Regions from separate parts of the Clostridium cochlearium genome, predicted to be linked through region 3. Evidence: a T-box and tRNA genes for the amino acid it is inferred to sense, from the RefSeq annotation. Region 3 holds a T-box; the other regions hold tRNA genes.
The links. The T-box of region 3 lies ahead of leuS (leucine--tRNA ligase). A T-box ahead of a tRNA ligase gene usually reads a tRNA of that ligase, here a tRNA-Leu.

Region 1 (8,590 bases), 800 kb from region 3:
TCTATTTCTTAAATTTACAGTCCTAATATCTTTTCTTACAGACGGTATGGGTTTTATATATACTTTTATATCTATATTTTCTCCATTTGAAACTCCAGCTTCTATACCTCCACAATTATTTGTAACTCTTTTAATCTTTCCTTTTTCATATATAATTTCATCATTAAAAGTACTTCCTCTTAAATTTAAATCCATACCATTTCCAAATTCTATAGCCTTAACTCCTTGAAGTGACATAATAGCATAACTAAGTATAGCATCTAATTTTCTATCCCATTGAGAATAGCTTCCAAGTCCTATAGGAACACCCTTTATAGATAAAAATACTGTTCCTCCTATAGTTTCTCCCTGTTCTCTACAAATATCTATTTTCTTAATAAAAGATTTTTCTACTTCTTCATTATAGCATCTAAGTATGCTGTTATCTATTTTTTTATATTTACAAGGATCAAATAAATCAACCTTTTCATCGAAAAGATTTCCTATACTGTGAACCTTACTTCTTACTTCTATACCAATACTTTTAAGCATTTGTTTACAGAGTGCCCCCACTGCCGTTCTTATACTAGTTTCCCTTGCTGAGGTTCTTTCTATACTATCTCTAATATCACCTGTACCATATTTAAAATATCCTACTAAATCTCCATGCCCTGGTCTAGGTATGGTTATTTTTTCATCTCTTTTTGCTTCCTTTGATAATATTTTTTTCCAATTAGGGGCATCATTATTATATATAACCATAGTAATTGGATTTCCTGTTGTGGTATTTCCCCTTACCCCTGATAAAAATTGTACTTTATCTTCTTCTATTTTCATTCTGTCTCCTCTACCATAGCCCTTTTGCCTTCTTTTTAATTCATTATCTATAAAATCTATATCAATTTTAAAGTTAGATGGAATTCCATCTATTATAGCTACCATTGCTTTACCATGAGATTCTCCGGCATCTAAAAATCTAAGCATATTATATCTCTCCATTCAAATTAATTATATTAACCAATTGTGTCTAATACTATTTTAATATATATTTTGCCTTTATTCATTCATAACTTACTTTATTTTTCAAATTTCATTTTATTTTCTATAGAACTCTATAATTTATTTTACTTAAATTATAACTTTCTGTCTTTAGTTTATGTTTATTTTTTATTACATTTAAAGGTTGAAATTTACATTTTATTGAATTAAATTTATATTATTAAATTTTTTGGAGGTGCACGATGCACAAATTGGAATATGAATTTGTAAACAATACTCCTATTTTCAAATGCAATTATTGTGGACATTGTAACAAAGAAATGGAGGCTACATCATTTACTTCAGTAAAAAATAGAGGCTGCTGTTGGTATTTTCCCAAATATACGCTATTTAACATAAAAAACATTTTAAATATGGATAAAGAAGATTTTATAATTTCTCTTTTACACAATAAAAATTCAAATATATCTAGTTATTCTATAGAAGTTAAAGGTTCTTTTGAAGAAGAAGAATATATAAAGTTTATAAAAGAAAATGAACCTACAGATAATTGTTTTGACTATAAATTATTTTTTAGAAAATGTTCTTTTGTTACAGATAAGGGATGTTCCTTAGATTTCTCTCTAAGACCTCACCCTTGCAATTTGTATCTATGTAGAAATATTATCTCTGCTTGCTGGGAGAACTACTCAGCTTTTTCAAGAGAACGAAAAGATTATTTTTCATATTGCAATTACTATAATGAATACTTAAAATATGCTCTTATGGATAAAAATCTAGATTTAATCTCATCCCCATTAGCGACTTTAGAATTTTTAAAGAATATATCTATACCTGATTTTGAAGCAAGCAAAATTAAATCTATAATTTTTAATCTTTATGGAGATATAGCAATTTAAATTTTATTTATAAGTAAAATATTAAATATTATAAAAATATAAAAAAATATTGTTAATTCTCTCATTTGAATTAACAATATTTTTTTTCAAAATCCTCTAATTCCTTTAATTCTTTTTTCTTTTTAGCTATCATAGTATTTAATACCTTATAGGTACTTGTACCTACATCTGCTTGTTTTTGAACAACTTTACCTTGAATATATATATATAGCGCTAAAATATCCTTCTGAAATTCTAAGCAACTTTTAAAAACACTTTTAATATTAAACACATCTGGTGCTACAATTTTATTACTAAATTCATCTATTAAAAAAGAGATCTTATCATATACAACAAAATTAATTTCTTCCATTTGTGTTTTTTCTACTTCTTCTTTTAATTTTTTATTAAACTCTATATTCTCATCTAATTTTTTCATAAGCACTTTGATAAGTACATATATTCTTGTATTATTTTTTATTTCCTCTAATCTAGCACCACAAATACTTCTCTTTTTTTCCTCTACATAAATTATTTTAGCTAATAAGTCCGAAGCTGTATATGCCAATATCTTCATCTCCTAAAATTTCAACTATAATTTCAATGAAATAATTATATACTAAAATTACATTAATTGTCCATTAGCCATTCTTTATTTACTGCTGCTTATTCATTAAATATACTTGACTATTATTAGTCTATATGATATTATTTTTCTTGTAACTTGCCGGAGTGGTGGAATTGGCAGACGCGCTGGATTCAAAATCCAGTGGGGCTTAAACCTCGTGCGGGTTCGACCCCCGCCTTCGGCACCATATAAAAAAGAGAAACCCCTTAACCTATTTAAAACAATGTGTTTCTAGGTTAGGGGGTTTGGGTTATATGAATCCCTCAATGGTTTCCGCTCTTTTATACGCTTTCTCCGTTATTTCCTTTGGATATCCAATATAATCTAAAAGCTTTATTGCATTTCTTGTCTGTAAAACTCCTGATTTTAATTTATAATCAAAACTCAATCCACTTTGGCTATTAACATCTTCACTAAAGTAGTAGAATTCATAACTATCCTTTAAAATATCTACAAGCTCTCTATCATGTGTAGCTACAATAGAAATAGTCTTTTCATTATTTATGTAAGTTAATATCTCTACTGACATAGCTATTCTCTCTATTGGATTAGTTCCTCTAAATATTTCATCTATAGGACAAAATACAGGTAATTCTTTTTTTAGAGCATTTACTATTCTAAGTATTCCTTCTGCTTCAGCCATATAGTAGCTTTTTCCCTTTAATAAGTCATCATTAGGACTAATTGATGAAACTATATTAAAAAATGAAGCTTTATATTTCTTAGCTAATGCAAAGTAAAAGGTTTGAGATAAAATTATATTTATACCTAACATTCTTAAAAAAGTTGATTTTCCAGACATATTTGTACCTGTAAGAACAACACCCTTATCTTTAATGGAAATAGTATTTGCCACAGGATTATCTAAAAGGGGATGAATTCCATCTGTAATATCTAATGAAACCTCATCTACAAAATTTGGTTTTACATAATCATACTTTAAGCTTTTTTGATAACCTGATATTGAAAGTATTGCATCTAGTTCCCCTAATGTATAAAATATATTCTTTCTATCATATCTAAAAAAGTATTTTTTGCATCTATACTCAATTCAAAAAATATACATAAAAGTTTTTCTCTTAAATTTGAATTATTTTTAAATACCTCAATTAATTTATCCCTCTTTTTTAAACTTTCTTCATCCTTTAGTGGATTTCTTAGCATATAATATAAAGCCGACTCTCCTGGAGTGCTATTGGTTCTATCTAATTTTTCATAGACACTATCCATGTCCATATCGCTCCAGGTATCATCATCAATTGTATATTCTCCTTTTTTGCTCATATCAAAAAATTTTCTTATATATTGAAATTTCCTATTCTTTTCAACTTCCTCTTCATATTGTTTTCTCCCTTCACTATAAATATTTTATATATAATATATTATCATAAACTATTTTATTAAAATATTATCTACTCTATTTCTCCATAAAAAAGCTAAAAGCATCTTTGGAGTATCCATTAGCCTTGTCCACATTTTTTATATTTCTAATATGATATATTTTATTTTCATAGTCCTTTGCTTGATTATCACATATATAGGCATAATCGTAGCTTCCTTCTTTTACCCATGCCATAAACACATAAGTATGAGTTGGAACACTCTTTTTATTTCCACAACCATCTGTTGTAAAACATATATTTCCTGGTTTTAATTTTTTATAATCTGTTTTTTTCTTCCATCCATGCCCTTCTAAAAAACTTATAAGGCTTTCTGTATTTGCCATATTCTTTGGAACATTATAATTATTTTTTCTAAGTACTTCTGATATAAAATAAACACAAGTATTTTCAGACTTGCCATTATTTAAAGCTACACCTGAATAATAGGTCTCTATTCTATTATTTTTATCTTGTAAATATTTATATATATTTTTTCTTAACTCTCTATTATTTTCAATAGCATTAATTTTTTGTAATGCCATTATAGATAATATAACTACAAATAAAAACTTTATAATTATTTTTACTTTTCTCTTCTTCAAGACAAATTCCTCCTATAGTATTGATATAAGTTAATTATAATTAATAAAGTTTAATTATATCTTTATTAATTATTACAAATTTCTTACGAAAATAAACTGTAAACAATTATAATTATTTACAGTTTATTCTTTATATTTTTATTGAATTTTTCCCCTTCCCAATATAGAAACTTCTTTTATAACTTTTCCTTTCTTTACTAAATAAGCCTTTTCGTATAAATTACATACAGGGCAAATATGATTAGGAATTATCTCTATTTTATCTCCTATGTTTACTTTTTTACTAAAGTCTTTATTGTTTATTAGTCCATGTTCATCATACACTCCAGATAGCATAATTCCATCTGAGTTTTTAATTAATCCATTAGTAACATTTGTAGAACATATTCCCTTAGTTCTAAATTGTGCTGTTAGGGCTTTAGCTCCTGCATCTAAAACAATTCTTTTTTCTGTAGGTTTACTTATAATAGTTGATAATACTGTTGCAGCACATCTATTAAAATCCCCTATAGCAAACCCCTGAGATGTATCCATAAATATATATGTTCCAGGTCTTATTTCAGTTATTTGAGGTAAAATTTCTCCATGCATAAGAGATGGTGTAGAACCTATGCTTATTGTGTCTATATCCACTCCTAAACTCTTTACAATTTCCCCTGCCTTAATGGTTTTTCTTTGACTAATAAGAGATTCTTCTATGCACTTTTCTGAGTTTTCCACATTATAGCAATGTCCTTAATGGGAAAATACCCCTTTAAGTTTAATCCTATCCTTTGTTTTTATATACTCTACCAAATCCACGAGTTGCTCTTTTGTAATTATCCCAGATCTTTCTTCTCCAACCTCTATTTCAATTAATACTTTTATAGGTTTTTCTTCATTTTTAAATACTTGTTGTAACTGGTCTATTTGAAATTTATTATCTACACCTATACTTATATTTATTTTTCTATTAAGTTCTCTAACTCTTTTTAATTTTGATATTCCAACTATCTCATTTGCAATAAATATATCATTTATACCGCTATCTTTCATAACCTCAGCTTCCCCAACCTTTGCAACAGTTATACCTTTTGCGCCTTTTTCTAATTGAAGTTTTGCAATATATGGCATCTTATGGGTTTTAGTATGAGGTCTTAATTTAACATTATATTTATTTGCTTTTCTTTGCATAAAATCAATATTATCCATCATAATATCATAATCAACAATTAATGATGGAGTATCTAAAAAACTATATTTTGATAAACACATAAACTTCTCCCCTTTAATTTTAATTATTATTATATATAATTAAATAATAACAACACACCTTTAAGAAAGGAAGATTAAATTGAAAAAATCTAATTTGTATATGTTTTTATTATTAATATCCTTTGTATTTTTATTAGGATGCGGTAGAAATAATGCTTACCATAGTGAAAATATTAAAAATAAAACCTCTAATAATAAAAAATCAGATACTAATTCAGATACTAATAATGATAATATAAAATTAAAACTTAATAGTATGAGTTTAGATGAAAAAATTGGTCAATTACTTGTTGTAGGCTTTGATGGATATGATATAAATGAAAACATAGAAAAATTAATTAAAGAAAATCATGTAGGAGGAGTCATTTTATTTAGCCACAATATAGAAAATGCACATCAATTAATAAATTTAACTAATGCATTAAAAACTTTAAATTCACATAATAAAATACCTCTGTTTATATCTGTTGATGAAGAAGGTGGAAGGGTTAGCAGAATGCCTAGAGAATTTAAAAAACTCCCTAGTAATAAAATTATAGGTAAAATAAATAATAGTAATCTTAGTTACAATATAGGTAGAATAATTGCAAAAGAACTTACATTCCTTGGATTTAATATGAATTTTGCACCGATTTTAGATATAAACAGTAATCCACAAAACCCTGTAATTGGGGATAGATCTTTTGGTAATAATGTAGATATAGTTAGTAAATTAGGTATTAAAACTATGGAAGGATTAAGAGATGGTAACATTATCTCTGTAGTAAAACATTTCCCAGGACATGGTGATACTTCAGTTGATTCTCATGTGGGACTTCCTTTAATTAATCATGATATGAAAAGATTAAAAGAATTTGAATTAATGCCTTTTAAAGAGGCCATAAATAATAATGTAGATGTAGTAATGATATCCCATATATTATTACCTAAAATAGACCCTGCCTATCCTGCAACTATGTCAAAAACAATAATAACAGATGTTTTACGAAGATATCTAAACTTTAATAAAGTGGTTATTACAGATGATATGACTATGGGAGCTATTACAAATAATTATGCTATTTCTGATGCAGCTATTAAATCTATAAATGCTGGAACAGATATTATTTTAGTATGTCATGGTTATAATAACCAAACAGCTATAATAACATCCCTAAAAGAGGCCGTAAAAAACGGTACAATAACAGAAGATAGAATCAATGAAAGTGTTTATAGAATACTAAAATTAAAAGAAAAATATAAAATAAATAATAATACAGTAGATAATGTAGATATTGATAAAATAAATAATGAAATTAAAAATATTTTTTAACATAAAGTCTTTTAATATATTTTTATACTATGGTAAAATCTTTATATAGAAAGGTTGTGATATTTTGAAAATTGACTTTGAAAAAATAGTAAATGAAGTTTCTATTAAAGCTACTGAAGATGCTTTAAAATGTTCTCCATCAATTTTAGCTTTACCTGAGGATATAGCAGATGAGGTTGAAACTTATAAATTATTAATAGCCTATACCAATGCTTTAGTTGCAAGATCTCTTGAAGAATACCATAAAACTATTATAAAAGAAATTAAAAAGGATTAAATGTGAAAAGCTGTTGACAATTTTATTTGATAACAGCTTTTTTTAATATAATTTTATTCTATAAATACTATTCTAATTATTCATAACTGCAAGATCAAATTTCCAATAAATTCATAATACCTAGACATTTCAATGTAAACGTTATAAAATATAGTTAGACAAAGCATGCAATGTAAGGATATTATAGACTATTTAATAAGACTTTCTCATGGTATAATTTATGATTGGTGTTTAAATAATGGTGATTATTCTCTAGAAGAGGTTACAAGAAAATCTCTTAATTGTGTTATACAACTGCTTACATAAAAAAAATAAGAGATACTTCTATATAGATCTATCTCTTATCTTTATCCACCTTTTTAGTTACTTTTTATATGCATCTAATTCCCTAATTTAGCTCTTAATAGGTTTAATCCTAATACAATAAATATAATTCCTGTTATCTTATTTAATGAATTAGCTAATCCAAATTTTTTACTTATGTTTTCTATTATATATGATGAAAATACCGCTAGAATTATAGACCATGTAGTTGCAGTTATAACAAATGTAAATCCAAGTAATAAAAATGGAATTGCTCCATATGTATTATTAGAATTAATAAATTGAGGTAAAAATGCCAAGAAAAACAATGCTACTTTAGGATTAAGAACATTAGTTATAACTCCTTGAAAATATATCTTTTTAATGCTATTTTTTTTATTGTCGTCCTTTTTTACAAGCATAGAGGATTTTGATATTAATGAACGAATACCAAGATAAATTAAATAACTTGCACCTAAATACTTAATAATGTTAAAAGCATAAGCTGATTTAGTTAATATTGCTGATAAACCTAGAGCTGCCATTACTGTATGTATAATACATCCAGTATTAATGCCCAAAGCAGACATTATTCCTACCTTTTTCCCATTTGAAATACTATTTCCCAATATATACATAGTATCTGCACCAGGTGTTAAATTTAACATAATAGCTGAAATTATAAAAACACCATAATTTACAATTCCAAACATAATACCATCCCCCTTCCTAGTTAAATTATAAATACATAAACTGCCAGAATATAAGTTAACACAAGATTTTTCTTATATAATTAAATCAAAAAAGCCATCTAATTTCAGATAGCTCTCTTATTTTAATTAATTTTAATTTATGTACTTTTTTTCTTGTTTATGTATATTATTAATTCTCATATTTTTTATAAATTCATCGTAGAATTGTAAAAAACCACTTTTCTTAATCTCATAGTTGTATTCTTCTAGTAAAAAGTCTTCAG
Region 2 (8,590 bases), 810 kb from region 3:
TAAAAGAGATTGAGAGTATAGTTAAAGATTGCATGGAAAATGTATTACCCCTTAGTGTACCACTTGAAGTTGACATAAATAAAGGAGAAAATTGGTATGATGCTAAGTGATATAGATCTAAAATGGTTTAAAGAAAAATATTGTAAAAAAAATAAGGCGAAGTTTTTAAAAATAGGTCTTACTGGAGGCATTGGAAGCGGCAAAAGTACTATTGCTAAAATGTTTAAAGATAAAGGTATAGATGTAATAGATGCAGATAAAATAGCAAGAGAAGTTTTAGAAAAATATCCTTCTATACTGGAATATATTAAAGATAACTTTGGAGAAAAATATTTAGATGAATATGGCGATTTAAAAAGAAGAGAGTTTGGAAACTATATATTTTCTTGCTCAAAAGAAGAAAGAAAAAAATATGAAGATATAATAATACCATATATAAAGATGGAAATAGAAAATCAATTTAAATTGTATAAAGAAATGGGTAAAAAAGTTTGCTTACTAGATGCACCTCTGTTAATTGAACAGGATATGCAAAAGGATTTAGATTTTGTAATACTTTCATGGGTGGATAAGATAACTCAAATAAAAAGGGTTGGAATTAGGGATAATTTACAAGAGAATGAAATATTAAATAGAATAGAGGCACAAATTCCCTTAGATGAAAAAAGAGAGTTAGTAGATTTTGTAGTAGATAATAGTGGTACCATTGAAGAAACTAAAATGCAAATGGAAAAACTATTTAAATTTATCAATTGTTTATAGGAAGTGGGAGGTTAATTTGAAAAAGCTGTTTAAATTAGTTTGGATAATTATTATAGTAATACTTTTAATAAATTTATCAATGTTTTTTGTAAAAAAGGTTTATCCATTAAAGTATTCGGAAAGTATATTTTATTATTCAAATAAAAATAATTTAGATCCTTATTTAGTGGCGTCTATAATAAAAACAGAAAGTAATTGCAATCCAAATGCAGTTTCAAATAAAAATGCTACAGGTCTTATGCAGATAACACCAGAAACAGGCAAATGGATAGCTGAACAGATGAAGATAAATGACTTTAGTGTAGAAAGATTACATGAACCTGAATTAAATATATCAATGGGATGTTGGTATTTAGATAATTTAAGAACTGAATTTAAAGATATTGAGTTAGTTATAGCAGCCTATAATGCAGGACGAGGAAATGTTCAAAAATGGTTAAAAAACAGTGAGCATTCTAAAGATGGACAAAACTTACACAATATACCCTTTGAAGAGACGGATAAGTATGTGAAAAAAGTAAAGGTAAATTATAAGATATATAAATTTTTGTATGACAGATAGAAACTTTAGTCAATGAACAATTAATAATTAATAATGAACAATTAAGGAGGATTTTCTTTCTTGTGTCAGAAAATCTTTAATTTTATTGGCTTAGGCATGCAGTTGTTTTATGAGTAGTTCGTTCAGCTTTGCTGAACATCAGGATTCTATACAATTAAAATTTTTTTGTAACATTAGTGGAGAAAAAATATCCATAATTATTCATTATTCCTTGTTCATTATTCATTAATTAAGGTGTTGACAAATGCAATAGGAATAGTATAATTTATTTATAATGCAGGTGTGCTGGAATTGGCAGACAGGCACGCTTGAGGTGCGTGTGTTCAATGAACGTATGGGTTCAAGTCCCTTCACCTGCACCAAAAATACTCTTGAAAAAATAAAGTTTATTTGATATAATACAAGAAGAGAACAAAAGAATAATTTCTGAAATATTTGAGGGCTCTATATTTTGAACCTACAGAGCATAAAAGGGAGTTCAAAATTTAGATATAGAATTAACCAATAAGACCAGTTTAAGGCAAGGATAATGAAGTATCTGTGAGAACACCCACCTATCAGAAGATAGGGTGTCAAAATTAGGGCAAACGGTATTTTGGATTTAAAGTTGAGAATAAAGAGAGACATTAATGTCTCTCTTTTTATTTTTTTAGTCATATTATGAATACTTAATATGTTTTGTCAAATAATATATTAGGTAGAAAATCATATCATATGGAGTGGTTTTATGGTAAATTGTCTAAAAAAACTTCTAGGATCTAAAAAGAATAGAAATAATAATATAAATAAAGATAATACTAAAGAATACGTCATAAAAAAATCACTTGAAGAGAATACAGAACTATGATAAGACGAAGAATTAATTCCTCAGAATTAAAATTTCATTTTAAGGAAATGGGGGTTAGAACTAAAACAAAAATTTGTATAGCGTATATGGATGGAATAGTAAACAAAAAAATATTAAATGAATTAGGAGATAGACTAAATAAAATTGATATAGAAGGTTTTTTTTCTACAGGTACAATACAAGAATTTATAAGGGATAATCCTCTTTCCCCTTTTAATACCATAGGAAATACAGAAAGACCAGATGTAGTTGCATCTAAACTTTTACAAGGAAGAATTGCTTTATTGTGTGAAGGATCTCCCACAGTTCTAACTTTACCATACTTATTTATAGAGCATTTTCAAGTGAATGAAGATTATTATGATAACTTTCTATATGCTTCTATAAATAGATTTCTAAGAATAATAGCTTTTATATTAACTATAACTATTCCAGCAATTTATGTTGCTTTTGTTACATTTCATAAAGAGATGATTCCTATTAAATTAGCTTTTAGTATATATTTAGCAAGAGAAGGTGTACCACTACCTACAGCTATAGAGGCAATTTTAATGTTGATTACTTTTGAGATAATAAGGGAAGCTGGAATAAGATTACCCAAACATATAGGTGCCACTGTAAGTATTGTAGGAGCTTTAGTATTAGGTGATGCTGCTGTAAATGCTAAATTTGTAAGTGATCCTATAGTAATTGTAACAGCTATTGCAGGAATATCTGAACTAATATTATATGAACTGAGAACAGGTGTAATTGTTTGGAGATTTATATTTTTAATTTTAGCTTCTATTTTAGGAATATATGGAGTGATTTTTGCAGGTATGGCATTAATTATTCAATTAATGTCTATAAAGACTTTTGGAATTCCATATATGTTAAAACTAATAGATTTAGAAAAATACAACATAGTGGATTCAACAATAAGAGCACCATGGTGGTTATTGAAATATAGAACAAAATTTATTTCTAAAGATAGAATACGACTTAAAGATTATGTAAAGAGAAGGAAAAGCAATGAAAGTAATTAAAAATAAAATTATTATTTTTTTTATGATAATTTTCCATATAATATCCTTTTGTGGGTGTTGGGATTATTCAGAAGTTGATGATTTTAAACATGTAGCAGGTGTAGCTGTAGATAAAGACAAAGATAAAGACGAATATATAGTTACCGTAGAAATACTAGAAACATATCCAGGTTCAAAGCAATTAAAATCTCATGTAGTACAAAGTAGAGATAAAACTATACATTCAGCATTTAGAGACGCAATAAAAAAAATAGGAAATAAACTTCAACTTTCCCATGCAAGAGTATTTATAGTGAGCAAAGATATTGCAGAAGAAGGGATAGTACCTGTTATTGATTTGATTAATAGAGATGTTGAAGTGAGAAATGATATGTGGATTGTGGTATCTAAAGAAGATCTTGCATCAGAAATACTTACTAAGCCTAAAAGTGAACAAAAGATAATATCTTATGATATAGAAGCTGCTATTAAGAACAGTGCTAAAGTAGGAAAATATATAGGGATACAAACTTTTCAACATTGAGGTAGCTATATCTGAATTAGCAGATTCAGGAATAAATTATATTGATGAAGAAGGAAGAAATAAATTAAAAAATTGGTCAGAAGAGCGAATAGAAAGTGATTGCAATTTATTAATAGAAAAACTTAAAAAACAATATAAAAGCGATATTATAGGTTTTGGAAGAGAGCTTAAAAGAAAGAAGCCTGATGAGTGGAAAAAGATTTCTAGCAATTGGGATGAAATATTTGAGGCTTTAGATATTAATATATCTGTAAATATAGATATAAAATATAGTGGATTAACTAGCAAGAATATAGAAGTAAAGAACTAAAGTGATATATGGAGGCATTTATGAAAAAAGAAAGTATATCTAATAAACAAATACAGCTTCTTATATTTAGTTATTGCATAGGTGCATATTTATTGTTTAGCATGGGAACAGGAGAAAAACAAAATATTTGGATATCCTCTATTTTAGCTATAATATTTACTATACCTATTGTAATGATGTATGGTAGAATTATGAATTTATATCCAGGTGAAAATATTTTTACTATTTTAGAACAGGTATTTGGAAAGGTATTTGGAAAAGTTTTCAATATAATATTTATTTTTCATGCATTCTTTTTAGGTGCTTACATATTAAGAGATTTTGCAGATTTTATAAAGGTAACTGCCCTTTTTAGTACACCTATAATTGTACCTATGATATGTATTGGAATTTTGAGTACATGGATATTAACAGAAGGTATCGAGGTTTTAGCAGCTTGGGCTAAATTTTTAATAAGGATTATATTAATATCTATGACTTTAATATGGATAATGTTAATTCCAGAAATGCATATCTCAAATTTGCAACCAGTTTTTTATGCAGATTTAAAAGATATATTAAGTCAATCTCTTCATTTAATCACTTTCCCTTTTAGTGAAGTAGTTATATTCTTAAATTTTTTTGATCATGTTGATTATAATAATAAAACTAAGAATGTATTCATTAAACCCTTAATCCTAGGGGGAATATTAGTTGTTTTATATACTATGATTAATTTAATGATATTAGGGGGAGAATTATATTCATTTTTCTATTATCCTAGTTATGAATCTATAAAAAGATTAAATTTAGCTGGTGAGTTTCAAAGATTAGAAATAATAGTTTCTATAGGTTTTACTATAATACAATTTCTTGAAATAAATTTTTGTGTGTTAGGAGTATCAAAGGGTATTACTAAGGTTTTTAATTTTAAAAATTATAGAAGTACTTTAATACCTATAGTTATTTTATTGATAATTTTTGCTTATGTGATGTTTGGAAGTGCTATGGATGCTTTTGAAGTTAAAAAAAAGATTTGGCCAGCTTATGGAATTGTAATGCAGATAATATTACCTTGTGTAATATTTATATTTGCAAGTGTTAATAAAAAAATAAGCTTTCTAAATGTAATAAATAGTTTTACTAAATATTACCTCAATAATATTTAGTAAATTTCCCTACAATAATACTAATTTATTGTATAATAATGGTATGTAAGAAATTTAGGAGGGAAATAATGAATAAAATGAGACTTAATAAGAAAATTGCCAGTATTGTAATTTCAATGACAATAGCTTTTAATATGTTTATACCCATTAACGTACAAGCCTTGGGAAAGTTTGATATTAAATCTTCTTTCATATCTAAGGAAATAGACAATAAAAGGTTGGAAATAGTTCCAGGAGTAACGGAAAAATCATATAATTTTATAGATAAGGATGGTAAAAAACAATATGTATCTTTGATAGAGGTAAAATGGACAAGTTCTAAAGTTGGTATTAAAGCTGGAACACCTAATAATAAGGATAGTTATGGAATGCAATCTGTAATTATGCAAGCAAAAGCAGCCATTACATCAGGAAATAATGTTGTTGGAGCAGTGAATGGAGATTTTTATTATACTGTAACCGGTGAACCCATTGGAATAGTATATAAAAATGGAAAGGCGATAAAATCAAATCCTGCACCAGAATGGAACTTTTTTGGTGTTTTACAAGATGGAACTCCAATAATAGGAGATATGAAAAAATATAATGAAGTTAAAGAAAGTTTACAAGAAGCTCTGGGAGGCAATGCCATACTTGTTAAAGATGGTAAGACTTATCAAACTCCCAATGTAGGTGCCAATAGAGAACCAAGAACAGCAGTAGGAATTAAAAAAGATGGTACTATATTTTTTATAACTGTAGATGGAAGGCAAGAAGGTTATTCATCAGGAATTTCTATGCCTAATTTAGCACAGCTAATGATAGATTTAGGAGCTGTACAAGCACTGAACCTAGACGGAGGAGGATCAACAACTTTTGTTTCAAGAAAATTAGGAAGTGAAGATTTAATATTGAAAAACAGACCTTCTGGTGGAACTATGAGAAGCGTTGGGAATTCTTGGTTAATAATTAATAAAGAAGAATCTGATGGTATTGTTTCATTAGCTCATATAGAACCCTTTCATAAAACGTTCAAAGAAGGTACCAAAATTCAATTTAAAGCTACTGGTGTAGATAAAGGGGGAAAAATAATCTCGCTGCCTCAAGGATCTATAGATTGGAGGCTTTCAGATAATTCCTATGGAACTATTGATAATACAGGAAACTTTGAATCTAACGGAAAAATTGGACAGTTTCAAGTTCAAGCAAGTTATAATGATATAATTATAGGAAGTACTTGGGTTGGAATTGTTAAACCTGTAGAAGATAGTAAATTTACTATAGAAAATAAAACTAGAATATCTGGTAAAAATAGATTTGAAACAGCTGCTTCTATAGCTAAATCCATGTATAAAAATGGATGTGGAAATGTAATTATAGCTAATGGGTATAACTATACAGATCAAATATCTGCAAGTATTTTAGGAAGTAATTTAAAAGCACCTGTACTCTTAGTAGGAAATAATGAAAAGCAAGATAAAGAAGCTTTAGATTACATAAAAAAGTATATGAATAAAGATGGAAAAGTGTTTATTGTAGGTGGGAATGGTGCAGTAAGAGAAGAATTTGTAAGTAAGCTAAAATTATTGGAAATTAAAAATATAGACAGAATGGATGGTAAAAATAGATATGAAACCAATATTAAAACCAATGACAAATTAAATATTAAAAAGGGAAGCCCAATAATTATAGCTAATGGGGAAGGTTTTGCAGATTCTTTAAGTATAGTTAGTATTGCCCAAATGAAAAATTATCCCATAATATTAACTAACAAAAATAGTTTATCGAAAGATGTAGAGAATTATATAAGAAATATATCTCCATCTAAAGTTCATATTGTAGGCGGAGAAGGTGTGGTAAGCAAAGAAGTTGAAAATAGACTTAGTAAATTAACAGGGTTGAATAAGGATAATATAATAAGGCTTCAAGGAGCAAATAGATACGATACAAATTTAAGTGTATTAAAATATTTTGATACAATAGGAGATACTTTAGCTATAGCATCAGGTATAACCTTTCCAGATTCCTTAGTTGGAAGTGTATATGCTTCATCTAAAAATGCTCCTATATTATTAGTAAATAATGACATGGATTTAGTAGAACAAAATAAATATATAGATTTAAAAAAGTATAAAAATTGCATAATATTTGGTGGAACAGGTGTTGTGAAAGATTCCATATTTAAAAATTAAAAGTCAGATGATTAATCATCTGACTTTTAATTTTAGTTTCCAAAAAATACATGATTCAAATTAAAAAATCTATGTTAAAATATATCATTATAAGGAGGAATTTTAAATGGGAAGAAAAAGAAATTCGCTGAAATTTTTAATAGTATTTTTATCAGTATTTTTCATTTTTACATCTAAAGCATCAGCAACTCCAGGGATTAAGAGGTTTGGTGGAGACAATAGATATGAAACATCAGTGAAAATCTCCCGAAATAATTGGACAACATCTAACTATGTTATATTGGTATCTGGGGAGGATTATCCAGATGCATTAACTGCTTCACCCTTATCTAAAAAATATAATGCGCCTATTTTATTAACTCAAAGTGGAAAGATAAATAGTATAACTTTAGAGGAAATAAAAAGATTAAATGCTAAAAATGTAATTATATTAGGGGGACCGTCTATAGTATCTGAAAGTACAGTAAATATATTAAAAAATATGGCAATAAATTGTACTCGTGTATACGGCAAGGATAGATATGAAACCAGTGTAAAGGTGGCTAAAATGGTTGGTACTAGCAATGGAATATTTATTGCATCAGGAAGTGGTTTTGCAGATGCTGTATCGGCAGCACCTATATCAGCTTCAAGACAAATGCCTATTCTTCTTACATCACCCAATAAGTTGTCAGATGTAGTAAGAAATTTTATAGTAGAGAATAAAAATAGTACATATTATGTAGTTGGAGGATATGCTTCAGTTAACCCAATAGCTGTAGATGGCATTATCAACTATAAAAGATTAAGTGGACAAAACAGGTATGAGACAAATTTAGCAGTTATAAATGGTTTTATAAATAATATAAATTTTAATAGTACTTATTTAGCAAGTGGACAAGGTTATGCAGATGCGCTATCTGGATCTGCTGCAGCTGGGAAAAGTTCATCACCAATTATATTGGTAAATAATTCAATTAGCACTAATTCTATAATAAAATCAAAATTGGATATTATATCTACCATAAATGTATTAGGAGGCACTGGTGTAATATCAGATACATTAGTAAATAAACTCATACAAAATCAAAAAACAAATATAAAAGTTTGTTTAGATGCAGGTCATGGAGGATATGATCCTGGAGCCATTGGTCCTACAGGAGTTAAAGAGAAAGATGTAACACTTTCAATAACTTTAAAAGTGGGAAGAATACTTAAGCAAAATGGTGTGGATGTTGTATATACAAGAACCACCGATAATGT
Region 3 (8,590 bases):
AAGCCTCTTTCTTATTTTACAACTATATTTACTAATCTACCTTTTATAACTATTACTTTTACTATATTTTTGCCATCTGTATATTTTTTTACATCTTCTGAGTTTAAAGCAGTTTGTTTTATACTTTCTTCATCTAAGTTAGATGCAATAGTTATTCTGTCTCTAATTTTACCATTTACTTGAACAGCGATTTCAATTTCATCTTTAATTAAAGCTTTGCTATCAAATTCAGGCCATTTTTGATTAAATACAGAATAAGGCATACCTAAAAGTTCCCATTGTTCTTCACTAAAATGAGGTGCAAAAGGAGCCATTAAAATTATAAAGTCCTCTAAACATTCTTTTAAAAATCCTGAATTTTTATTATCAACATTTATATATTTTGAAAGAGCATTTGTATATTCCATAAGTCGTGCAATACATGTATTAAATTGCATTTTTTCAGCATCCTCTGTTATAGACTTAATAGAATTATGTCTTACAAAATTTAAGTCTTTTTCTTCATCATCCATACTAGATTTATCATTATTAGGATTGTTAATATATTCTCTACAAGAAGCAAGAGTTCTTTCTACTCTATCTACAAATCTAGAAACAGACTTAACTCCTTCATCACTCCAAGCTCCACCTTCTGTGTAATCAAATCCAAACATTAAATACATTCTAAATACATCAGATCCAAATTCACTTATATAGTCATCAGGTGAGATAGTATTTCCTTTAGATTTACTCATTTTATATCCATCAGGTCCTAATATTAGTCCTTGATGAGTTAAAGAGGTAAATGGTTCATCAAAATTAAGATATCCCATGTCCCTTAATGCCTTTGTAAAGAATCTTGCATATAAAAGATGCATACAAGCATGTTCTGGTCCACCTATATATTTGTCTACTGGAAGCATTTCATTTATTACTTTAGGATCAAAGGCTTTTTCTGAGTTCTTATTATCTGCATACCTTAAGAAATACCAAGATGAACATACAAAGGTATCTAATGTGTCAACTTCTCTTTTAGCAGGTCCTCCACAATTAGGACATGTTGTATTTACAAAGCTATCACATTTGGATAAAGGTGATTTTCCATCTGGTGTAAATTCTACATCATATGGAAGTTCAACAGGTAGTTGGTCTTCAGGTACGGCAACAGTGCCACATTTATCACAATATACAATTGGAATTGGAGCACCCCAATACCTTTGTCTAGATACTAACCAATCTCTTAGTCTATAATTTATTTTTTTACATCCAAGTTTTTCTTTTTCTAATTTATCTATAACGGCAGCTCTACCTTTTGATGATTCCAAACCATTAAATTCACCGCTATTTATCATTATTCCGTCTTCAGTGTAAGGAAGAGCATCTCCACCTTCTATAACTTTTTCTATAGGCAAATTATGTTTTTTAGCAAATTCAAAATCTCTTTCATCATGAGCTGGAACAGCCATAACTGCGCCAGTGCCATAAGTACTTAATACATAGTCACCAACCCAAACAGGAACTTTTCTTCCATTAATAGGGTTTATTGCATAAGAGCCTGTAAATACACCAGTTTTTTCTCTTGTTATTGATTGTCTTTCTATTTCAGATTGTTTTTTAGCTTGTTCTTTATAAGCTTCTACTTCCTTTTTATATTCTTTCTTAGTTATTTTATCTACAAGAGGATTTTCAGGTGCTAAAACTGCATAGGTTACACCAAATAATGTATCTGCTCTTGTTGTGAATATATCAAAAGAAAGGTCTGAATCAACTATTTTGAAAGTTAATTGTGCACCTACAGATTTTCCAATCCAATGTTTTTGCATGGATTTTGTATTTTCAGGCCAATCTAAATCATCAAGTTTTTCAAGAAGTTCTTCAGCATAGTCTGTTATTTTAAAAAACCATTGAGTTAAATCTCTTTTAATAACATCAGAAGAACATCTTTCGCAAGCACCATCTATAACTTGTTCGTTAGCAAGTACCGTATTACAACTTGGGCACCAGTTTACAGGTGCATTTTTTCTATAAGCTAAATTATTTTTATAAAGTTGAAGGAACATCCATTGAGTCCATTTATAGTAATCTGGTTCAGAAGTTATTACTTCATTATCCCAATGAAACATAGCTCCCATAGACTTAAGTTGCTTTGTCATAGTTTCTATATTTTTCATAGTAGAATCTTTTGGATGAACACCAGTTTTTATAGCATAGTTTTCTGCTGGTAATCCAAAAGAGTCAAAACCCATAGGTTGAAAAACATTAAAACCTTGCATTTTTTTGAATCTAGCCCAAGAATCTGCAGGTCCATAATTGAACCAGTGTCCTGCATGAAGATTACTTGCTGATGGGTAAGAAAACATTTCTAAAACATAAAGTTTTTTATCTAAATTATTTTTATCAAAATGATAAACATCAGACTCCTCCCATTTTTTTTGCCATTTTGTATCTATATTAGTTCCGTATCTTCCCATTATAATCTCTCCTTTGTTTTTTTATAATAAAAAAACCTTCGTCTCTACTTTTTTTAAGAGACGAAGGATATTGTTCTCCGCGGTACCACTCTAATTAAGACTTAAAAAGTCTTCTCCTTAGTATACTTTCTAACGGTAAAACCGTATCTGCTTTTAACAGATATGCTCCCAGGCAAGTTCATAATGTTCACTGCTGTTTTACACCAACCAACAGCTCTCTTATAAGTGAATTAAATACTACTACTCCTGTTCCTAGCTTTTTCATATGAAATTTAAATAACATTCTATATTAATAATAATATATTGTCAAGCAAATACTTTTGGCTGCCCATGCTGGATTCGAACCAGCACAATGCCTGTTCCAGAGACAGGTGCCTTACCATTTGGCTAATGGGCATTATAATTTACAAATTAACTACCTTAAATTATAACAATAAATATAAATCTATGTCAATAGAGCTTTTAAAGAATTCTATTATATAGTATGCACAAAAAGCATTAAATAATAAATCTAAATGCGTAACATAGTCAAATATAATTATATTGATTCCTGATTATTTTTAAACAATTTTATTAGTTCATATATGTTTTTAGATGTAGTATCTTCTATTGAATATCCTAATAAATGCACGATTTCTTCTAGTTCTTTTTCGTTTGGAGACTCTATTTCGATGTATGGAAAAGGACAAAAGGATTTATCGTTAATATCTATTTCTATTAAAGAATCTTTATATTTGTAGCTTTCCCTATATTTTCTTATGCATTGATTCATTTGTAAACCTAAAGCTTTAAAAATATTTTCTCCTTCTTTGTCATTAGATATTTCTATTTCATGTTCATCCATTATTTTGAATTTACTTTGAGATAATATTTTTTTTACAGTCATATAATACCTATTACAATTTAAAAGTAAATCCTCGACTATTCTTATCCTAGCATAACCTTGTTGTTTTAACAGTGTATTGTCTTTAAAATCAAATATTTTATTAATTTGATTTTCTTTTTTTACATTTTTACAATTTAATAAATTAACCTTATTTCTTATATCTTCTAAGTCTATATTTAAAATTTTAACTTCTAATTCCTTCAAAAATATCACTCCCTATTACATTGAAATTATAGCACAATATTAAATAAAAAATAATGCTATAAATTACAATGAAAATATATAAATAATAAAAAAATTAGAGGGTAAAATAAATAATGTCAGATAAAATATTAGGAGGGAAAATATAATGAATTCAGGAAATATGCAAATTGAAAGTAATAACTTAAAAGTTATTTCAGATCAGTTAAATCATGAATGCCTTATGAACAAAAAGTATAGCTTATATAGCAGCTATTGCACAGATCCTCAACTAAAAAACCTATGTACTCAAGCAGCTATGACTCATAAACAAAATTTTAACGAATTAAAAACTTATTTAGATTCACATCAATAATTAATATAGGAGGGAATTTTAATGCATAATTCACCTAATTTAAGTGAAAAAGATTTAATGCAGGACTTATTAACTACTGAAAAACAAATAGTTTCAGCATATAGTACAGGAATTACAGAATCATCCTGTCAAAATTTAAGATCAGTATTAGTGAATAACTTTAAGAAAGCAGAAGATACTCAATATAAAGTATTTGATGCTATGAAGCAAAGAGGATGGTATGAAACAAAAGATGCTCCTACAAATGAGGTACAGCAAATAAAAGATAAGTCAATGCAAATGTCTCAAGAACTTAAATAATTAATAAAGGGACTGTTGATAGTGATGTAAAAAGTCGCTAATGCCACAGTCCCTTTCTAAAATTAGTTAGGATAAGACATTATTAATTTAGCTTTTCCTAATGCAGAACATTTCTCTTTTGGCATAAGAATAAAAGACATACCTTTTGTTACTAAAACATTTTCTATAATCAATTCACCATCTATAACTGTATAACATGCAAAAACATCATTTTTATTGTGGATAATGTGGATAATATTATTATTTAATGTGGTTAATTGTAATGAATAATATTTCTCTTTTATTATTTTATTTTCTTTAAAAGAAATAGGTTTAGATTTAAGTTTAGGTTTCAATACTTCTAGGGCTTTAGATAAATGGAGTTCTCTTTTTTTACCTTCTTTTGTAATCCTATTGTAATCATAGAAACGATAAGTTATATCAGTAGCCTGTTGAATTTCATATACTAAAGATCCAGAGGTTAAAGCATGAAGAGTACCAGGTTTTACATTAACATAATCCATTTTTTTAACAGGTAGATAATTCAATATATCTTCCCACTTATTTTCTTTAATATTCTTTTTAATAGTTTCTATAGAATTAATAGCACATCCAAGTATTATCTTTTGCTTCTCTAAAGTATCTAAAAAAACCCAAGATTCTTCTTTACCAAAAGGAGAAATTTTATTTTTAATAGCATACTCATCATCAGGATGTACCTGTAAACTTAAATCTTCATGAGCATCTATAAAAGATATAATAAGGGGGAATTTGTCAAACTTTGAATAACCAAATTTATTTTTATTAGAATTCCATACATTTAAAAGGGTTTGCCCTTTAAAATTACCATTTAGAATTTCATTAGAATTATTTTTTTCACAGGATACAGAATATATTAGTCCTATTTTAGATATAGCTTTATTTCCACCATAGTCTAATAATTTTTTTCCACCCCATATTTTGTTTATAGTTATCGGCTTTAAAATATACATATTTAAACCCTCCATAAGTAATAACAATTTAAATGTTTCTAATTCTATAGTATTTAAAAGTCACTAAATAAATTACAAGTTGATGTAATATATTTGTTTTACTATAATATCTAGTATGTGGAATTATAGATTAAGGGGGATTTTGTTTTGGATTATATAAAAGAAGTTAATATAAATGAGGCTATAATTCATATTTTAGATAATAATTCACAAGAACCTATTTTAAATGAATATAAAATAAATTTATCAGATGAGGTATATAATTTTATACTAAAACACATAGAAAGATGCTTAAAAGATGAGGAATTAAAATATGCTGTCTTTAAAGAAGAAAGAAATATAGTAAAAGAATTAAGTCAAGAATATTTAAATGGTCAAAATGATATCGTAGAAGTATCCAAAGAAATAGCAAGACAACTATTTGTACTTATGGAGTCACAAGGGAATATACCTTCTTGTGATTTATTAGTGACTTCTATATCTACTGAGTATGGGAATATGTTGGGAATAATAAAGATGGATTATGTAAAAAACTATAGTCATAATATAAATTCTCTTGATAATAAAATAGGAATAGAAATAGTTCAAGAACTTACAGGACTTCCTACAAGTTCTCAAAAAATACAAAAATGTGCTTTTATAAAACTACAAGAAGAAGAAAATGAATATGACTTACTTGTAATAGACAAACAAAAGAAAAAAGACTCAGAAGATTATGGAGCAAATTATTTTATAAATAAACTTTTAGGATGTAAAATAATAGAAAATAGTAGAGATGAAACCAAAAATTTTGTAACTGCTAGTGAAAAATGGACAAGAGTAAATCTAAAGGAAAATGCAGAAGAGGCAGAAAAAGTTAGAAGTACAATAAAGAAAAAATTAAGAGAAGAGGAAAGTTTAGACTTATATGAGGTTTCACAGGAGATTTTTGGAGATAATAAAGAAGCAAAGGCAAGCTTTATAGACTATGCTTATTCAGAAGGTGTAAATGATAAAATAAACTTAGATAAGCATTGGATTGAAAAGAAATTAAAAAGGACTAGATTAAAAATAGATAGAGATATAGATTTATATATAAATGAAGAAGCTTACACTGATGTAAATAGATTTCAGGTAAAAAGAAATGGAGATGGATCCATAGATATAGTAATAAAAAATGTTATAAACTATATAGAAAAATAAAAAATGCTGACAGATTTATGTCAGCATTTTTTGCTATTTATTAAGCGTATTTGATGAACCTAAAACATTTTTTATTTTATTTTCAACTAATCCTTCTATAGCTTCTCTAGCTGCACCTAGATATTTTCTTGGATCTATTTCCTTTGGATTTTCTACTAAGAATTTTCTTACACTTGCAGTCATAGCAAGTCTTAAATCTGTATCCATATTTATCTTACAAACAGACATAGAGGAAGCTTTTCTAAGCATTTCATTAGGAACGCCCTTAGCTCCACCAATTTCTCCACCATATTCGTTACAAATGGCAACAAAATGTGGGTCAACAGAAGAAGCACCGTGAAGAACTATAGGGAAGTTCTTAAATCCTTTTTCCTCTAATTTTTCTTGTATCTTTTCTAGTCTATCAAAGTCTAGTTTTGCTTCGCCTTTAAATTTATAAGCACCATGACTTGTTCCTATAGCTACTGCTAAGGAGTCAACACCAGTTTTTTCAACAAAGTCAGCAGCTTGGTCAGGATCAGTGTAGGTTGCATTTTTACCTTCTACCTTAACTTCATCTTCTACACCTGCTAATTGACCTAATTCAGCTTCTACAACAACTCCTCTACTATGAGCATAGTCAACTACTTCTTTAGTTAATCTTATATTTTCTTCATAATCATAATGAGAACCATCAAACATTACTGAAGTAAATCCAGTTTCTATGGCAAGTTTAACTTGATCTAAATTAGCACCATGGTCTAAGTGTAATGCTATATCTATACCAGTATCTTCAATTGCAGCATCAACCATATGTTTTAAATATTTAGGACCTGCATATTTTAATGCACTAGAAGAAACTTGAAGAATAACAGGAGAATTTTCTTTCTTAGCTGCATTAACTACAGCCTGTATAATTTCCATGTTGTTAATGTTAAAAGCTCCTATAGCATATTTACCTTCATAAGCTTTTGAGAACATTTCTTTTGTAGTAACTAAAGCCATAAATAATCCACCTTCCAATATATTTATTTTAATTTAGATTTAACAACTTAAAATAACATAATTTCAGTTGTTAATATAAGTATTATGTTTAATAAAGTAGAATATGATATACATATCTACATTAGTATATCATATTTCAAAAAGTTTTTACCCTATAAATAATATTATAAGATACATTTCTATTATTTTCTAGATTTGATTCACAATATAAAAAAATTACGAAGTAATTTTTTTAACAGAGGACATAGGACAATTGACATAGGACAATGAAGGAAGATTTTCCTCCGCTTTGCTACAGAAAATCTTAAATTTTATAATATAATTGAAATGAGATTTAAAATAAATTAATCTTTATATAATAATTTATTTTAATTATTTGCTATTAATCTAGCGACTGTGTCGCAAGCCGATAGGCTGCCGTTGATTAATGAATAATGAACAGGGAACAATGAATAATTATTGAGGATTTTTTTCACTTTGTTACAAAAAATCTTTGATTATATGAACTTTTATATGAGCTAAAGCGATGTTTAGCTTTGCTAAACGAGCCATCAATAAAAATGTCAATTTAGATATAATTGAAAATGGAAATTGGAGAATGGAGAATTACGGATATTTTAGATTTGTCTAATATAAAAAAGGTTTAGCTTTAGCTAAACCTAAAGATCTTATAAAATTAAAAACTTTTCGTAATGTTAATGGAGAAAAGTTGTCAATCATTTTCCACTTTCCATTCTCCATTTTCAATTATAACTAATAAGATTAAAGATTTTCTGACGTAAGGAAGAAAATCATCCTAAATTGTTCATTATTCATTGTTAGTTGTTCATTAAAAATTGTCCTCTGTCCTCTGTCAATTGTCCTCTGTAAAAATTTTGCGTCACAAAATTTATATGTTGTGTTTTAAAGAATATTCTCAATAGATATTTCCTCAAGATGAACTATATGCTTAAGAAAAAAATTTATAGAATGTAGGCTGGCTAAAGATTCATCTTTATTTTCACATAAAATATATTGAGAAAGTTTTTTTAATTCACTACTTATGCTATCTATTTCTTGATGATTTACAAACATAAACAATTTACGGGAGTAGTCTGACCAATTAATATCTATTGATTGTATTAATTTATAAGAGTTTTCCCAATCTTCTGTAACAATGTGATTTTCAAGTTGTAAGTTTAGGGAATTTATGTTAGAGTATACTTGATTTAAATATTTTACAGAAAATAATATAGAAAATAACATAGAAATAAAAATTATA

Region 1: it encodes a tRNA-Leu, which carries the amino acid that the T-box ahead of leuS (leucine--tRNA ligase) is inferred to sense. The anticodon was not compared.
Region 2: it encodes a tRNA-Leu, which carries the amino acid that the T-box ahead of leuS (leucine--tRNA ligase) is inferred to sense. The anticodon was not compared.

The regions. Positions count from the first base shown of each region.
Region 1 is NZ_LT906477.1:1,833,080-1,841,669, forward strand. Features, by position in the region: gene aroC (chorismate synthase) at 1-963, opposite strand, end outside; gene CKV72_RS09030 (hypothetical protein) at 1,221-1,877, shown strand; gene CKV72_RS09035 (hypothetical protein) at 1,948-2,424, opposite strand; tRNA gene CKV72_RS09040 (tRNA-Leu) at 2,583-2,671, shown strand; partial or broken gene CKV72_RS09045 (MutS-related protein) at 2,735-3,849, opposite strand; gene CKV72_RS09050 (hypothetical protein) at 3,902-4,468, opposite strand; gene CKV72_RS12305 (type III PLP-dependent enzyme domain-containing protein) at 4,607-5,188, opposite strand; gene CKV72_RS12310 (alanine racemase) at 5,204-5,722, opposite strand; gene nagZ (beta-N-acetylhexosaminidase) at 5,802-7,034, shown strand; gene CKV72_RS09065 (hypothetical protein) at 7,099-7,311, shown strand; gene CKV72_RS12235 (hypothetical protein) at 7,477-7,617, shown strand; gene CKV72_RS09070 (LysE family translocator) at 7,692-8,327, opposite strand; gene CKV72_RS09075 (hypothetical protein) at 8,460-8,590, opposite strand, start outside.
Region 2 is NZ_LT906477.1:1,821,762-1,830,351, reverse strand. Features, by position in the region: gene polA (DNA polymerase I) at 1-110, shown strand, start outside; gene coaE (dephospho-CoA kinase) at 220-762, shown strand; gene CKV72_RS09010 (lytic transglycosylase domain-containing protein) at 779-1,324, shown strand; tRNA gene CKV72_RS09005 (tRNA-Leu) at 1,601-1,686, shown strand; RNA gene ssrS (6S RNA) at 1,745-1,930, shown strand; gene CKV72_RS08995 (spore germination protein) at 2,168-3,196, shown strand; gene CKV72_RS08990 (Ger(x)C family spore germination protein) at 3,183-3,719, shown strand; gene CKV72_RS12610 (Ger(x)C family spore germination C-terminal domain-containing protein) at 3,715-4,029, shown strand; gene CKV72_RS08980 (GerAB/ArcD/ProY family transporter) at 4,050-5,177, shown strand; gene CKV72_RS08975 (cell wall-binding repeat-containing protein) at 5,246-7,348, shown strand; gene CKV72_RS08970 (N-acetylmuramoyl-L-alanine amidase) at 7,455-8,590, shown strand, end outside.
Region 3 is NZ_LT906477.1:193,956-202,545, forward strand. Features, by position in the region: gene leuS (leucine--tRNA ligase) at 12-2,450, opposite strand; T-box leader at 2,504-2,713, opposite strand; tRNA gene CKV72_RS00960 (tRNA-Gln) at 2,772-2,847, opposite strand; gene CKV72_RS00965 (class IV adenylate cyclase) at 2,989-3,540, opposite strand; gene CKV72_RS00970 (hypothetical protein) at 3,686-3,892, shown strand; gene CKV72_RS00975 (spore coat protein) at 3,914-4,192, shown strand; gene CKV72_RS00980 (type I phosphomannose isomerase catalytic subunit) at 4,255-5,163, opposite strand; gene CKV72_RS00985 (nucleoid-associated protein) at 5,311-6,345, shown strand; gene fba (class II fructose-1,6-bisphosphate aldolase) at 6,379-7,329, opposite strand; gene CKV72_RS00995 (DUF4363 family protein) at 8,233-8,590, opposite strand, start outside.